DNA from 3 places in the Pseudomonas guariconensis genome. Region 1 is predicted to be linked to each of the others. Evidence: riboswitches for the same ligand, from Rfam matches in the RefSeq annotation. Region 1 holds a riboswitch; each other region holds the start of a gene.
What was found. Region 1 has a riboswitch for cobalamin ahead of AB1N67_RS13195 (TonB-dependent receptor). Riboswitches for the same ligand answer to the same signal wherever they lie in the genome.
Positions count from the first base shown of each region.

Region 2: linked by a shared signal. The riboswitch ahead of cobO (cob(I)yrinic acid a,c-diamide adenosyltransferase) and the one ahead of AB1N67_RS13195 (TonB-dependent receptor) in region 1 are both predicted to bind cobalamin.
Region 3: linked by a shared signal. The riboswitch ahead of AB1N67_RS12095 (ABC transporter ATP-binding protein) and the one ahead of AB1N67_RS13195 (TonB-dependent receptor) in region 1 are both predicted to bind cobalamin.

Region 1 is NZ_CP162012.1:2,879,785-2,885,174, reverse strand. Features, by position in the region: gene AB1N67_RS13200 (glycosyltransferase) at 1-1,131, opposite strand, end outside; gene AB1N67_RS13195 (TonB-dependent receptor) at 1,213-3,339, opposite strand; cobalamin riboswitch at 3,454-3,659, opposite strand; gene AB1N67_RS13190 (GNAT family N-acetyltransferase) at 3,707-4,276, opposite strand; gene AB1N67_RS13185 (carboxymuconolactone decarboxylase family protein) at 4,353-4,697, opposite strand; gene lpxO (lipid A hydroxylase LpxO) at 4,805-5,390, opposite strand, start outside.
Region 2 is NZ_CP162012.1:4,038,065-4,043,454, forward strand. Features, by position in the region: gene AB1N67_RS18725 (cobyrinate a,c-diamide synthase) at 1-1,027, opposite strand, end outside; gene cobO (cob(I)yrinic acid a,c-diamide adenosyltransferase) at 1,024-1,635, opposite strand; cobalamin riboswitch at 1,757-1,981, opposite strand; gene AB1N67_RS18735 (hypothetical protein) at 2,122-2,700, shown strand; gene AB1N67_RS18740 (sorbosone dehydrogenase family protein) at 2,818-4,128, shown strand; gene AB1N67_RS18745 (C40 family peptidase) at 4,136-4,672, opposite strand; gene AB1N67_RS18750 (C40 family peptidase) at 4,813-5,390, opposite strand, start outside.
Region 3 is NZ_CP162012.1:2,645,660-2,651,049, reverse strand. Features, by position in the region: gene AB1N67_RS12105 (iron ABC transporter permease) at 1-944, opposite strand, end outside; gene AB1N67_RS12100 (ABC transporter substrate-binding protein) at 944-1,912, opposite strand; gene AB1N67_RS12095 (ABC transporter ATP-binding protein) at 1,909-2,685, opposite strand; cobalamin riboswitch at 2,793-3,000, opposite strand; gene AB1N67_RS12090 (AraC family transcriptional regulator) at 3,209-4,255, shown strand; gene AB1N67_RS12085 (MFS transporter) at 4,465-5,390, shown strand, end outside.

The DNA.
Region 1 (5,390 bases):
CAAGGCGTGGCGGTTGCGGTCGTAGCGGGTCTTGAGCAAGGGGGCGCAGGCCGCCTGGGCTTGTTGCCACGCCGCTTGGTCGCTGTAGAGCCGCACGCAGGCTTTCGCCAGTGCCTCGGCGGCCCCGGCGACGGCGCCGGGCCAGGGCAGGGCGCCGTGCATGGCCTCGGCGCCGATGGGCGTGGTGACGCTGGGGGTACCACAGAGCATGGCGTCGGCAAGCTTGCCCTTGATCCCGGCGCCAAAGCGCAGCGGCGCAAAACACAGGCGCGCGTTGCTCATCACCTGCAAGGCATCCTCGGCCCAGCCGAGCAGGTGGAAACCTTCGTCTGGGTTGTGCAACGCCTGGGCCTTGGGCGAGGCGTAGGCGCCGTAGATGTGCAACTGGGCTCCGGGCAAGTGGCGGCGGATCATCGGCCAGAGGTTGTGCTTCATCCACAGCACCGCGTCCCAGTTGGGTGCATGGCGGAAGTTGCCGATGGTCACGATGTGCTCGCGCTCGGCGAAGGGGCGCAACGTCTGGGCCGCAGGGTCGAGCATCAGCGGACACCAGTGCAACAGGTAGTCCGGCACACCAAAGCCATTGACCAGCAGGTCCGTTTCCACGTCCGAGATGATCAGCGACAGGTCGCAGCGGTAGATCGCGGCCAGCTCACGCTGGGCCAGCGCGCTCGGCGCCATTTGGCGGAACAGCTCGGGGCCGCTGGTGTTGAACAGGCCGCGGAAGTCGTTGGGGTCCAAGCCTTCGATCAGTCGCCGGCGCAGCAATTGGTGGCGGGCCTCGCGCAGGCTTTGCAGGTCTGAGGTTTCCAGCACGCGCAGGGCGTTGGGGCAGTGCCGGGCAACGATGGCGCCGAATTGCTCTTCCATTTCGAATCGGTCGAACAGCACCAGGTCGGGCGCCTGTTCGGTGAGGAGGTGGGCAATGCTTGCGTGGTCGCCGGCGAGGGCCAGCTCGGTGATGCCCAGGGCGCGGAGGTCGGCCTTGTGCTCGGCAGGCTCGGTGGTGCTGGCAAAGGTGATGCGCCAGTTGCGGGCGAGAAAACTCTCGAGGATCTGCATCATGTGACCGCCGACGGCGGAAGAGCGCGGTTCGGGCCAGGCTTGGCCGATGACCAGGACGTGGAGCATGGAGGAGGGCCTTGGGCTGGAAAAGGCGCTATTTAATCATGTCCGGGGGCAGGGGGCCGCAGCGCAGCCCCATGCCAGCCTTCAGAACGTGTAATCCAGCGTCGCAAAATACGAACGCGGTGCCCCCAGCAGCCACTGGTCGCTGGTATAGACGTAGGACGCCGCGTACTCACGGTCGAACAGGTTGTTCACTTGCAAGCCCAGGCGCACATCCGGCAACACCTGCCAGCCCAGATTGGCATCGACCACCGTATAGCCAGGTACGCTGTTCTCATTGGCCGCGCTGTCGTAGCGCTGGTCCACGTAACGCACACCCAGGCCGGCATCGACCTGTTGGCCAAACCCCTTGCTCAGCCACAGGTTGGCCGTGCGACTTGGCACGTTGCCCGGTCTGTTGCCAGCGCGATCCACCACGCCGCTTCCGGTGTTCTCGAGATAGTCATCGAACTTGGCGCGCACCACTGCAGCATTGGCCGAGACCTGCCACTGGTTGGCCAAGGCCAGTTCCACCGTCGCCTCCAGGCCATCGGAGGTCTGTTGGCCCGCTTGCTGTACGCCGTGATTCACGGGGTCGGCAACCAGCAGTTTCTTCTTGACGATGTGGTAGGCCGCCAGCGTCCACTCGCCACGGCCCTCCCAGAACCGTTGCTTGAGGCCCAGCTCGGTCTGCTTGGCTTCGGTCAGGTCGTAGCGTTGCTCCGGGCGCAGGGTCAACAAATCGCCTACGCCATCCTCGCTGGTCGAGTATTGCCCGTACAGCGACAAGTCGTCGTTGACGGCGAACACCAGCCCGGCGCGCCAGTTTCCGCCTGGCAGGCTGCGCTCGCTGCGGGTGTCGTTGACCAGATCGTTACGCTCGATGTGATTCTGGTCGCGGCGGATACCAGTCACCAACGACAGGCGCTCGGTCAGCTCGGTGCGGTTCTCGGCGAACAGGGCAAAGGTGTGAGTGGTGGACAATGTCTGTGGGCGTGTCGGCGACAGGCTATGGAACCTGCCAGAGGCGGGATGCCAAGGGTCGAGCGGGTCTGTGATGCCATCGTCGTAGGGCGCGTTGCTGTCGACGTTGAAGCGGATCTTGTTGTATTCGGCGCCGACCAGCGTCGTGCTGGCCAGGCCAAACAGATCATGGTCAAAGGTCAAGCTCTGGCGGTCGCCGATCTGCTCTTGGTTGTGCTTGATCTCAAGGAAACTGCCGCGCTCCAGCCGGTCTTGATCACCATTCCAGGCGTAGGTTTCGGCATTGCGCCAATGCCGGCGGCTTTTGATGTAGTACAGCTGGTTGCTGGCCGACACGCTGTCGCTGAGGGTCCAGTCGGTGTTCAGCCGGGTCCATTCGTCGTGGTAGCGCTGGACGTCGTTTTGGATGTTGTAGTTCTTCTTGCGCAGACTGCTGCGGTAATGCCCGTCGATCAGCGGCGTGCCGTAGTAGTTGGCAGGTTCTGCATCGCCGCGCTCGTGGGCCAGGGTGAAGCTCAGGTCATCGGTGGCGTCGAAACGCAGCGCGGCGCTCAAGGCCAGGCTGCGCGAGTCGGTACGGTCGACCCAGCCGTTGCCGGCCTGCTGGTTGACCGTCATCCGGTAGCTCAGACGCTCGCTCAGGCTGCCGCCGCTGTCCAGGCCGAACTGTTGACGGTCCCAGGAGCCGTAGCCCAAGCGCAGCCGGTTGTGGACGTCGCCGGCGAAAGGTTTTTTCGGAATCACGTTCACCACCGCCCCGGTGGCGCCTTCGCCATACAGGACCGAGGCTGGCCCGCGGAGGATGTCGATGCGCTCGACCATCCACGGATCGACCGGGAAGGTCAGCGTACCGGCGCCGCTGTACAGGCGCGAGCCGTCGAACAGGGTCATCACCGAGCTATGGCCTTCGAAGCCCCGGGCCGAGAGGCCGGTGCCGCCATCGCCGGGGCTGCCGGTGAAGCTGATGCCTGGCGAGCGGGTCACGGCGTCCTGGACGGTGAGGTTGTTACGCCGCTCGATCTGTTCGGCGCTGAGGGTGCTGGTGCTGGCCGGGGTTTGCAGGGCGCTCAGGTTCAGGCGCGATCCGGCATCGGTCGGGGTGGCCAGATCGATGGCCGGCGTGTCGTGGGTGTCGGTGATGGTCGTCGAAGGCAGGGCCAGCACGGGATTGTGCTGTTCATCGGCCACTGCCGGAAGGGCAACGGCCAGGCAGGCCGCCAAGGTATGAAGCGTGTAGGTACGGGACATGTCGTTCCACTGCTGCAGGAATGAATGGATCCCGGTGGAAACAACGCAAAGACAAGCGAACGCGCACGCAAGGGGCGTGCGCGAAGACCGGCCTGCGCCCGCCCACCGCGGGTTTGCCAATGTGAAGTTCCAGGCCGGTCTCCGGGCTTGCGAGGGTCATGAAGCCTTCACCTTCCCATGCAGGCGCACAGTGGTCTGTCGAAGGATTCGCTCGCTTACCGTTGCGGGGGCAGCGCCGGACTTGTCGTAGGGACGACTCACCGGCTTCCCGTTTCACCCTGCGCGCGGCGGCGCAGGACACCTGAAACTGGCACGCATCTGACCATCGATCGGGTGGGCAGTCAATGCGCGGGGGAAAGGCGAGGGCTCAGCGCCCGCGTCGGCGCGAGACCCGCGCCTCGATATTCTTGCGCCCGATCAGCAGCGCGGGCTTTTCCACCACCGGCTCGTCCGCCAGCCATTTGTACATCACCAGGCAGTCCACCAACCCCAGTTGGGCATGGCGGTACGCCTTGGGCAGCCGGCCGACGGTCTCGAAGCCGAGCTTGTGCCACAGCGCCACCGCCACTTCGTTGGTAGCCACCACCGAATTGAACTGCAGCGCCAGGAAACCTTCCTGGCGGGCCAGCTTCTGTGAGTGTTCGCACATCAATCGGGCCACGCCACGGCCACGAGCGGCCTCGCTGACCATGTAGCCGCAGTTGCCCACATGGCTGCCAGGGCCGGCGGCGTTGGCCTTGAGGTAGTAAGACCCCAGCAACTCGCCGTCCTGCTCGGCCACCAGGGTGCGCAGGGGCAGATCCAGCCACAGCTGGCGGGCCTGCTCGAAGGTCAGTGCGGGGTCGAAGGCGTAGGTCTGGCGGGCCTGGACGATGGCCTGGAAGGTCGGCCAGAAACGGTCGAAGTCTTCCGGGGTCATGGGGCGGATCTGGATCATGGCGGCTCCTGCGGGCTGGACCGCCAAGTCTGGGTGGCTTGGCGCCGCCGCGCAAGGGCGACGACGCCGGTCGGGTTCAACTGCCGGCTTTGCCCACGGCGTCCATGGCGCGGGCCGAATAGACCAGCGCGGCGCCGGCGTTCATCGCCACGGCCACGCCGAGTGCCTCGGCGATCTCTTCACGGGTGGCGCCTTGCTTGACCGCCTGTTGGGAGTGCACGGCGATGCAGCCGTCGCAACGGGTGGTCACGGCGACGGCGAGGGAGATCAGCTCGCGTGTCTTGGCATCGAGGTGGTTGGTCTTGGCACCGGCGCCGCTGGCGGTCATGTAGCCGGCCACGGTGTCCGGAGACAACTGCTTGAGATCGCCGATGCCGGCCATCAACTGCTTACGGTAGGCGTCCCAGTCCATCATGCTCATCGTCTTCACCTTGGGAAGGTTGCGGAGTGGAGCTTTCAGGCTAGTCGAAGTTTTCGGCAAGGGACGGGCTTGTGTCGCGATGGGCCGCGAAGCGGCCCATTGGCATTTCAGATGTAGATGAAGAACAGCACCAAGGCTGCGACCACCGCCCACTTTTCCAGGTAGTAGCGGGTGCGGTTGCGCTTTTTCAGCGCTTTGCCGCGCTCGCGGATCTTGTAGATACGGGTGAACAGGCGGTTGATGCCGCCGGTCTTGTCATTGGCGTCGTTGGGCGCGGCGGCGGCGGCCATGACGTTGCGGCTGAACCAGCGGTTGAAGGCGGTCGCCCAGCGGTACTTGAGCGGGCGCTCGACGTCGCAGAACAGAATGATGCGATTGTGCTCGGTGGTGTTGGCGGCGTAGTGGATGTAAGTCTCGTCGAACACCACCGCTTCGCCGTCGCGCCAAGCGTACTTTTCGCCATCCACATCGATGTAACAGCCGTCGTCGTTCGGCGTGTCCAGGCCCAGGTGGTAGCGATAGGAGCCGGCATACGGATCGCGGTGACGCACGAGCTTGGCGCCTGGCGGCAGGGTGGCGAACATGGCGGCCTTGACCGTGCCGATACCCTGCAGCAGCTCGGTGGTGCGGGGGCACAGCTTCATCGCAGAAGGATGGCTCTCGCCGTACCACTTCAGGTAGAAGCGCTTCCAG
Region 2 (5,390 bases), 1.2 Mb from region 1:
GCAACTCGGCGCGCTCGCCTGCCACATCAGTCAGGGCGTCGAGCAAATAGAGCATGCCGCCGCATTCGGCCAGCAAAGGCTTGCCCTGGACGTGATGGGCGCGGATCGCCTCGCGCATCGGCGCGTTGCTGGCCAGGGCGTGGTGGTGCAGTTCGGGATAGCCGCCAGGCAGGTAAAGGCTGTCCACGGACGGCAACGCCTGATCGTGTACAGGAGAAAAAAACACCAACTCCGCACCCAGCGCACGCAGCAAATCGAGGTTGGCGCCATAGGTGAAGGCAAAGGCTTCATCCCGGGCCACGCCAATGCGCACACCCGCCATGCACGGCAGCGCCTGTGCAGTTGTGGGGGCGGCGAATACCACCGGGGGCGGCAAGGCGGCATCACAGCTTTCGCCCAGGGCCTGAGCAGCGGCGTCCAGGCGCAGGTCCAGATCGTTGAGTTCACTGGCCTGGACCAATCCCAGGTGACGGCTGGGCAGCTCGATGCCGCGCTCGCGGGACAGCCCGCCATACCAGCGCAAGCCTTCAGTGAGGCTGCCTTCGAGCAACTGTGCATGACGCAGGCTGCCGACCCGGTTGGCCAGCACGCCGGCAAAGGGCAGGTCGCGCTGGTAGTGCGCAAGGCCCAGGGCCAGGGCACCGAAGGTCTGCGCCATGGCTGTGCCATCGATCACCGCGAGCACTGGTACGCCGAAGTGGCGCGCAAGGTCCGCGCTCGATGGCGTGCCATCGAACAACCCCATGACCCCTTCGATCAGGATCAGGTCGGCATCGCCTGCCGCCTCCCAGAGCAGACGCCGACTCTCGTCAGCCCCGATCATCCACAGGTCGAGTTGGTACACCGGCGCGCCGCTGGCGCGCTCGAGGATCATCGGGTCGAGAAAATCTGGCCCGCACTTGAACACTCGGACCTTACGGCCAAGGTTGCGGTGCAGGCGCGCCAGGGCAGCGGTGACAGTAGTCTTGCCCTGGCCAGAAGCGGGTGCCGCGATCAGCACCGCCGGACAATACCGGGGCTGGCTCATAGCTCCACGCCCTTCTGGGCACGGATGCCAGCCTGGAAGGCGTGCTTGATCACGCCCATCTCGGTGACGGTGTCGGCCAGCTCGATCATTTCGGGCTTGGCGGCGCGGCCGGTGACGATCACGTGTTGCATCGGCGGGCGGGCCTGCAGATCCGACAGCACTTGGTCGAGGTCCAGGTAGCCGTGCTTGAGGGCGATGTTCAGCTCGTCCAGCACCACGAACTGTACCGAAGGGTCCTGCAACAGCTGGCGCGACACCGCCCAGGCGGCTTCGGCGGCGGCGATGTCACGTTGGCGATCCTGGGTCTCCCAGGTGAAGCCCTCTCCCATGACGTGGTAGCGCACCTGTTCGGGGAAGCGGCGGAAGAACAGCTCTTCGCCTGTGCTGTCACGGCCCTTGATGAACTGCACCACGCCGCACTGCATGCCATGCCCCATGGCGCGGGCGAGCATGCCGAAGGCCGAGCTGCTCTTGCCTTTGCCATTGCCGGTGAGCACCAGCAGCAGGCCGCATTCATTGGGGGCATTGGCGATGCGCTCGTCGATGATCGCCTTCTTGCGCTGCATGCGCGCCAGGTGGCGTTCGTCGCGTTCGGTGGATTCGCTCATCAGGATTCTCCGCAAGCTGTCGACGCGCACGGAAGGCGACGACAGGTCGATAGACAGGCAGACGGAGAACGCGCAGAGGCCGCGGCAGAAGGCCACGGTGCACCGCGCATCACCCTCCGTGATGCCGTTGGCAGTGACAGGCCGGTCTCCGGGCTCGTGAGCAGGGCCTTGGCCCATGGATCGCGCGCCTTCCCGGATACCTGTATCCAGTGGCCCTGCACGACCTTTGACTCACCTACCGTTGCGGGGGCAGCGCCGGATTCGCGCCTTGCTGGCGCCCACCGGCTTCCCAGTTTCACCCTGCCCAACCGAAGGCTGGCAGAGCACCTGAAACACGCCGCGAAGGTTAGAGGGTTGGGGCGGGAGCGTCAATGAAGCGCGCCCGAGGCAATGCTCGACTTCATGGCTTGTGCCGGACGTGCAGCAGTGATATCACATAGCCATCAGTGTTCGGCAATGCGATCGAAACTATAAGGAGAGCGCAGCATGCGAGGCCTGATCATCAACAACCAGAACCTGGAATTCCTGCGACCGGCCCTGGAAGGCTGGATCGAGTGCATCGACCGCTTCAACCAGGTACATGGCGATAGCGAGGCGCCCTACTGGCACGGCGCGGCCACCAACAGCGGACTGCTCGCAGCCGCCGCCTGGCAGGCCGAACAGGTCGCCTTGGCGCACTATCCCAGCAAGAAGCAACGCGACGAAGGCGAACGCGAAGGCCGCTGCGACCTGTCGATCAGCACCGCCGAGCAATCCGTTCATCTACATGTCAGCCAACGCTGGCCGCGCATCGCCCGCCTGGACCTGGCCACTGCCCTGCAGGAAACCGCCACTCTCGCCCGCCCGATCGCCTACCCCAGCCAGCTCAAGGCCGGCGCGTTGTTCGTCAGCCCCTGGAAGGCCGGGCAGCACGCCAGTCCCGAGGAGCTGCAAGACTTGGTCGACGACCTGCAAAAACACACAGCCTGCGCCATCGCCTGGCATTTCCCCTACGCCTACCGTTCGCTGCACAACGAACTGGGGCAGTATTTCCCTGGGGTGGCATTGTTGCTCAAGCAGGCGTAGGCAAGCCGATGAGCCCACGCGGAAGCCATCCGGCGGTCGCTAGGCCCATTCGCCTGGAGTGAACCTACCCCGACGCATCCGACTCTCAATTCTCACAAGCCAATGAGGATTGCGAGCATGGACAGGATGCGTATCGCGATGGTGTTGGCCCTGAGTGCCAGCCTAAGCGCCTGCGGCGAGTCCGCGCGCCTGGAGGTCAGCGACGGCTTCGGCCCCTCGCCTCGCCTGCCCGAGCCCAACAAGACCCTGATCCCGACCGTCAACATCGCCCCGGCGACCGGCTGGCCGGACGGCGCCACGCCGACGGCCGCCGCGGGCACCCGAGTGGTGGCCTTCGCCAGGGACCTCGATCACCCACGCTGGCTCTACGTACTGCCCAATGGCGATGTCTTGGTGGCCGAAACCAATGCCCCGCCCAAGCCCGAGGACGGCAAGGGCCTGCGCGGCTGGGTAATGGGCAAAGTCATGGAGCGTGCCGGTGCCGGGGTCCCCAGCGCCAATCGCATCACCCTGCTGCGCGATGCCGACCATGATGGTGTCGCCGAGGTGCGCAGTACGTTCATCGAAGGGCTCAACTCCCCCTTCGGCATGACCTTGGTAGGCAAGGACCTCTATGTGGCCGACACTGACCGGCTGTTGCGCTTTCACTACGAGGAAGGCGCGATGCAGATCCGCGCCGAAGGACGCCCGGTCACCGACCTGCCCGGCGGCCCGTTGAATCACCACTGGACCAAAAACGTCATCGCCAGCCCCGATGGCAAGAAGCTTTACGTTACCGTGGGTTCCAACAGCAATGTCGGCGAGAACGGCCTGGAAAAGGAACAAGGCCGCGCCGCGATCTGGGAGGTGGCCCCGGCCAGCGGTGAACACCGCATCTTCGCCTCAGGCCTGCGCAACCCCAACGGGCTGGCGTGGGAGCCCCGTACCGGCGCGCTATGGACGGCGGTCAATGAACGCGACGAGATCGGCAGCGACTTGGTGCCCGACTACATCACCTCGGTGAAGGACGGCGGCTTCTATGGCTGGCCTTTCAGTTACTACGGGCAGCATGTGGATCAACGGGTCGAGCCGCAGGATCCTGGCAAAGTCGCCCAGGCGATCGTCCCAGACTACGCAGTGGGGGCCCATACCGCATCGCTGGGGCTGGCGTTTGCCCAGGCCGGCGCGTTGCCGCCGCCCTTCGAGCAGGGAGCCTTCGTGGGCCAGCATGGGTCTTGGAACCGCAAGCCGCACAGTGGCTACAAGGTGATCTTCGTGCCGTTCGACAGCGAGGGTAAGCCCGCAGGCAAACCGATCGACCTGTTGACCGGTTTTCTCGATGGCAAGGGCAAGGCCATGGGACGCCCGGTGGGCGTGGTCAATGACCGAGGCGGGCTCTTGGTGGCAGATGATGTGGGCAATGTGGTTTGGCGCGTGAGCCGAAAGTGAGCGCAGCTCAGGGATTTTGAGCCAGATGCCCGGTTGGCAATACGCGTTTGGCCTGCAGATAGGCCCGGGACCAGTAGCTGTTGGAGAGGTAATCCAAGCGCACCGTGCCGCCTGTGGATGGCGCATGCACGAAACGCCCCTCCCCCACGTAGATCCCGGCGTGGCTGACCTGCGACCCGCCGCTGGTGGCGAAGAACACCAGATCTCCGGACTGCAGGGCGTTGATGTCCACATTGGGCGCCCGCATGACGATCATCTCGCGGGTCGAACGCGGCAGGCTGATCCCGGCGGCGTCCCGATAGACGTAGCCGATCAGGCCACTGCAATCGAACCCCGAATCCGGCGTGTTGCCGCCCCAGCGATACGGCGTGCCTACCAGGCCGATCGCACGGAACAGCACGTCCTCGGCCATGGGCGAAGACGACCCTTGCTGATTGAAGATGACCTTCGGCTTGACCACCGGAGCCGGTGCCGGAGCATGGCTGGAGCAGGCCGCGAGCAGTGCCGCCAGGGAAAGGAATGCGAAGCGCGCCAACATCGCCATGGTCAGAACATCCTGTCTGGAACCGTTCGGCCGCAGCCGAAGCCAAAAGTGGTGAGAATTTAGATTAGACGCTTTCTGTAAATGCGCACGGCGGCGAGCTTTTCAGCATCGCCGCCGCGGCAGGGTACATCATTTTAATATCAGTTGCGCGAGATTGTGGTCGGCGCCATCGCCAAGGCGCGCTTGGCTTCAATGAAGGTCTTGCTCCAGTAACGATCGCCAAGGCTGTCGATGCGTACACCGCCGCTGCGGCGGCTGCTGGAGTGGATGAACTGGTTGTCACCCAGGTAGATGCCGGCATGGCTGACACGGCCACGGCCGTTGGTGCTGAAGAACAGCAGGTCGCCAGGCTTGAGCTTGTTGCGGGACACCTTCGGCGCATCGACGTTGATCATTTCACGCGTCGAGCGCGGCAGGTTCAGACCGGCTTCTTCGCGGAACAGATAACCAATGAAACCACTGCAATCGAAGCCGGACTTCTCCGAAGTACCGCCAAAACGGTAACGGGTGCCGATCAGCGACATGCCACGCTCCAGGATGCTGTCGGCCAGGGCTGGCAGCTCGTAGGGCTTGCTGTTGCTGGAAAAGGCTTCCAGGTCTTCTTCAGTGGCCAGCGGCTCTTCACCGAAGACGGAAGAGGCAGAGGGTTTGATCAGGCTCGCGGAGTGCGCGGCGATCGAGTGTTGATCCTGCGGCTGGGAAACGGGGCCTTGGGAGG
Region 3 (5,390 bases), 230 kb from region 1:
GGCGCAATGAGTGTGCGCGCACCGATATCCACCCACACCACGAACAACGCGCCGAGCAGGGCGCAGGCAGGCAGCAGTCGACGGTGCTCGGCACCGACCAGGCGACGGGCGACGTGGGGCAGCATCAGGCCGACGAAACCGATGGCGCCGGAAAGCGATACCAGCACCCCCGTCAGCAGGGCACAGCCAACGAACACTTGAGCTCGCACACGGCGCGGCTCGAAGCCAAGGCTGACGGCAGTCTGTTCACCGCTCATCAACCCGTTCAATGCCCGGGCCAGGCTCATCAGCAGCACAAACCCAGCCAACACGCAGATCGCCGGCAGCCAAAGCAGCGGCCACTGTGCCAAGCCCAGGCCACCGAGCATCCAGAACATCACCGAGCTGGCTGCATGAGGGTCGCCGGTGTACAGCAGCAGGTTGGCCAGCGCCATGACCACGAACGACACAGCCACCCCGGCCAGCAGTAGCCTGTCGCTGTCCAGTCGACCGCGCCGGCTAGCCACTGCCAGGACCAGCAACATGCTGCCCAAGGCGCCGACGAAGGCTGCCAGGGGTAGGCTGAATGGGCCTGCAAAGGTGCCGAAGAAAAGCACCACCAGCACCGCTCCGAGTACCGCACCAGAGCTGACGCCCAGCAGGTGCGGGTCGGCCAACGGATTGCGGGTGACGGCCTGCAAGGCACCACCAACCAGGGCCAGGCCTGCCCCCACCATGGCCCCGAGCAGTACCCGTGGGGCGCGGATCTGCCAGACGATTTGCGCCTGCCCCCGGCTCCAGTCGCCCATATCGGTCATACCCAACTGATACAGCGTGATGCCCGTGACCTTCGCCAGCGGCACATGGGCCGCGCCAAAGCCCAGGGACAGCAGGCAAGAGAACAGCACACCGATCAGCAGCAGCGACATCAGCAGGCGATAGCCCCCTGGGCTACGAACCGGCATCAGTGCGTTGCCTTGGCGAACAGTTGCGGATGCAGGGCCGCAGCCAATTGCTCGATGGCACTTGCGTTGTCCACCGATGGGGTGACCTGCAGGTACGACAGCACTACGAAGCGGCGCTCGCGGATGGCCTTTACCTCGCTCAAGGCGGGGTGATTGAGCAGGAAATCGCGTTTTTGCGCCCAACTCGTCGGCCCGTAGTCAACGATGACGATCACTTCCGGATCCCGCGCCACGACGCTCTCCCAATTGACCTGGGTCCAGCTGGCATTCACGTCGGCCATTACGTTGTCGGCACCAGCGGCCTCAAACAGTGCCTGGGGCATGCCGAGTCGGCCAGAAGTGGTGGGGCGGTCTTCGCCGCTGTCGTAGAGAAAGACGCGGGGTTTGTGTTGCACTGGGGCCAGTTGCGCGTGGACCTGCGCAACGCGCTGCTGCAGATGCTCGACAAGCACGTTGGCCCGCGGTTGAACGTCGAAGATGCGCCCCAGGTTGAGCAGGTCCTGGTACAGGTCCTCCAGGCTTGCCTGGCGCCGGGGCATGATCCATGAGCAGGATTCGCTCAATTCATACACGGGGATGCCCAGCGGTGCGAGGGTCTGCGGCGTCAGCGGGCCGCCCACGTTCATGCCGTAACCCCAGCCAGCGAACAGAAAGTCGGCCTGGGCATCAAGAAGGTTCTCCGGCGACGGATAGCGCGGTGCAAGTTCAGGAAGGCCGGTCAAGGCCTCACGCAGGGACGGGTCGAGGGTCTTCCAACCGCTGACACCGCTGTAGCCGACCATCCGCTCGCGCAGCCCCAGTGCCAGCAGCATCCCGGTGAGGTTGATGTCGTGACTCACAGCCCGCTGGGGCGCTTGGGTGAAGGTGATGTCGCGCTCGCAACTGCGCACGGTGACGGGGTAACTGTCAGCCCAGGCTGCGAAGGGCAGGGCGGCGAGCAGGGCCAGATGAGTCAGGCGTCGCTTCATGCGGGGGTGATCCAGGTAATACGTGGGTGGGGCGCCAATGGGTGGCGATCGACCAGGGCGCGAACACCAAAGACTTGCGCCAGGCGGTGCTCGGTCAGCACTTGCTCCGGTGTCCCTTGCGCGACGATGCGACCTGCATCGAGCACATACAGGCGATCGCAGAAGGCTGCGGCCAGGTTCAGGTCGTGGAAACTCGCCAACAGGCCTAGACCAGTCCCACGCAGGTGTTCGAGCAAGGCCAGTTGGTAACGTGGGTCGAGATGATTGGTCGGCTCGTCCAGGATCAACAAGCGCGGTTGCTGCACCAGTGCCCGAGCCAGCAATACACGTTGCTTCTCACCGCCGGATAGCGGCGCAAAGCCCTGGTCGGCTCGGGCATGCAGGCCTAGTCGCTGCAGGCAGGCATCGATCAATGCCTGGTCGTCATGGCTGTCGAACCAACCTTGGTGCGGGGTTCGGCCCATGGCGACCACGTCGCGCACACTCAGGCCGAAATCTTCGGGGAACTCCTGCAGCATCACTGCCACGCGCTGGGCGACCCAGCGTGGGGACTGTTGCCAGATGTCTTCGTTTTCCAGCAGCACGCGCCCGCCATCGGGTCGGGTAAAGCGATAGGCGCAGCGCAACAGGCTGGTCTTGCCGCTGCCATTGGGGCCGATCAGGCCGACGAATTCACCGGGGTGGACTTGCAGGTCGATGTCGTCGAGCAGGCGTTGACCGCCGGGCGAGGGAGCCCAGTGCACGCTTTCCAGACGTAGGGTAGGGGATGACATGCAGACCAACCGTACCGGGGGTGAATGAAGCCCGACTGGAGACGGCGCGCAAGGAAATCGCGGACAGTGGCCTGCCCAAGACGGCCCGCGCCCGCCCACCGCGGGTGTTGCCAACAGAGGTGACAGGCCGGTCTCCGGGCTTGCGAGGGGCTTGAGGCATTCACCTTCCCATGCCGGCGGCACAGTGGTGTATCGAATGCATCGCTCGCTTACCGTTGCGGGGGCAGCGCCGGACTGATCGCGCAAGGCGAGGCACCGGCTTCCCGTTTAATCCCCGGCACGGCGGCAGGGGACACCTGAAACTGGGGCGCATCTGAGCATTAATGGACGGGTCAGTCAACCGAACAGGGCGTTCTGGCTTTGCCGGCTTTCTTGCGTGACTGATTGTTACGCGATGTTACCCATTGCCCCAAGCCCAGGGCGGTCTCTGAAAGCTATTCGACTGCAAGGGGCTGTTTTAGAGGGCGATACGAGGGCACAGCATTTGCATTACCGAATCTACGAATTCGGACTGGAATAGACCATGAGTTCTCCACTGCACTGCTGCACCGTTTCGCCAGTCGCGGGCAACCTCGGCGTCCTGTCGGCCGCTGCCAGTGGGCTGGAGGGGTTCGTGACGGAAGTTGGGGGTGACATCGACCTGGTGCTGGGACGTGCCGGCGTCAATCCTGAAAGCCTGCGCCAACCCACACTCAGCCTGCCGCTCACCAATTACTGCCAGGTGCTCGAGGAGGCAGCCCGCCAATCGCACTGCGACAATTTCGGTTTGCATTACGGTCTGCAGTTTCAGCCTCAAGCCTTGGGGCTGCTGGGCTATGTCGGGTTGTTTTCCAGTACGTTGGAGGAGGCCTTGCGCAATTTCGCGGCAGCGTTTCCTTATCATCAGCACGATACCTTGATACGGCTGGCCGACTGCGGCGAGTGCTATCGCTTCGATTATCAGGTACGGCACAGCGCCATCCTGGAGCGCCGGCAGGATGCCGAATTGACCATGGGCATGGTGCTGAACCTGATGCGCCACGTATTGGGCAAGGACTGGGCGCCATTTGCAGTCAGCTTCGAGCACGCGCGCCCACTAGACGGGCAAGCCCATCAGCGGGCGTTCGGCGCGCCTGTCTATTTCGATCGCAATTGTAATTCGATGCTGGTACCCAAGACCGACCTGAAGGACCAGATCATGCCGGAGCGCGATGCCAATCTGCTGTTTCTGGTCCAGGACGTGCTCCGGCGCTTGGGCGCACGCGATCAACGGCGCAACCTGCTGGACGAGGTGGACGCTCAGGTACGCCTTGCCCTGAGCGGCGGAGAGCCGTGCCTGGAAACGATCGCGCAGTCGCTGCAGCTCAGCGGCGCCGGATTGCAGCGCCATCTGCGCGAAGCAGGCGTGAGCTTCAGCCAACTGGTGGAGAAGGTGCGCCGCGAAGTGGCGGTGCATTACCTGCGACAGCCCAAGCGGCCAGTGTCTGACCTGGCAGCGTTGCTTGGGTACTCCGAAACCAGTGCGTTCTCCCGGGCTTTTCGCCGTTGGTTTGGCGTTAGCCCGCGACAATGGCGTAGCCAAAAGCCTTGACGATTTGTCCGCAGGCTCATGCCTTGAATCCAGTCACGCTAAGCCCCGAATTGACTTTGTACGTAGAAACTCACTCGCAGGGTCAATTCTTGGTCTAGACCAGTTGTTAACATCAAGGTCGCAAGCTCCGGATACCTCCCGGCCGGCGCCTTGATAGAGCAGTGCAGGGTGGCAGGCCTACGTTGCGGTAATCACCAGAGGACAACAACATGTACAAAAGTCCTGAGAACGCCCGCTATTACTGGAAATCCCTTCAACGCTGGCGCGTCCAGATATTCATCATCACGTGGCTGGCCTATGCCGCGTTCTATTTCACCCGCAAGGCATTTTCAGTTGCCAAACTGGGCATCGCCGAAGACCCCACTTTCACGCTCGACAAAGCGGCTATGGCCAACCTCGACGCGCTGTACCTGGCTGCCTACGCCGTCGGCCAGTTCGCATGGGGTGTGTTCGCCGACCGCTACGGTACCCGCGTCGTCGTGCTCGGCGGGCTCGTGGTGTCGGCCCTGGCCGCGCTGGCCATGGGCACCTTCGCGACGTTGCCGATCTTCGCCAGCTGCATGGTGATCCAGGGGCTGGCGCAATCCACCGGCTGGTCAGGGTTGTGCAAGAACATCGGCAGCTTCTTCGCCACACGCGAGCGAGGACGTGTGCTGGGCTACTGGAGCACCTGTTATGCCTTTGGCGGCCTGGTCGCCACGCCGTTCGCCGGGTGGTGGGCCTATCAGATCTCCCATGACTGGCGCATGGCGTTCGTATCTTCGGCCGGTGTCGTTATCGTTGTTGCCGTGCTGTTCTTCCTGCTGCAGCGCAATCGCCCGCAGGATGTGGGGTTGCCTGCGGTCGAGGCGCAGGTCCAGCCGACCGGTCGAGACGACGTCCTCCGGGAGAACTACTGGACTGCGCTGCGCAAAGTGCTCGCCAATCGTACGGTCCTGGTACTGGGGATGGCGTACTTCCTGCTCAAGCCTGCTCGTTATGCAATCCTGATGTGGGGGCCGGTGATCGTCTACGAGCGCATGCCAAGCATCGGCAAAGTGGCTTCGGCCATCGTACCGTCCGCATTCGAAGTCGCCGGGTTGGTCGGGCCAATCCTGATCGGCATCGTCTCTGACAAGTTGTTCGGCGCTCGGCG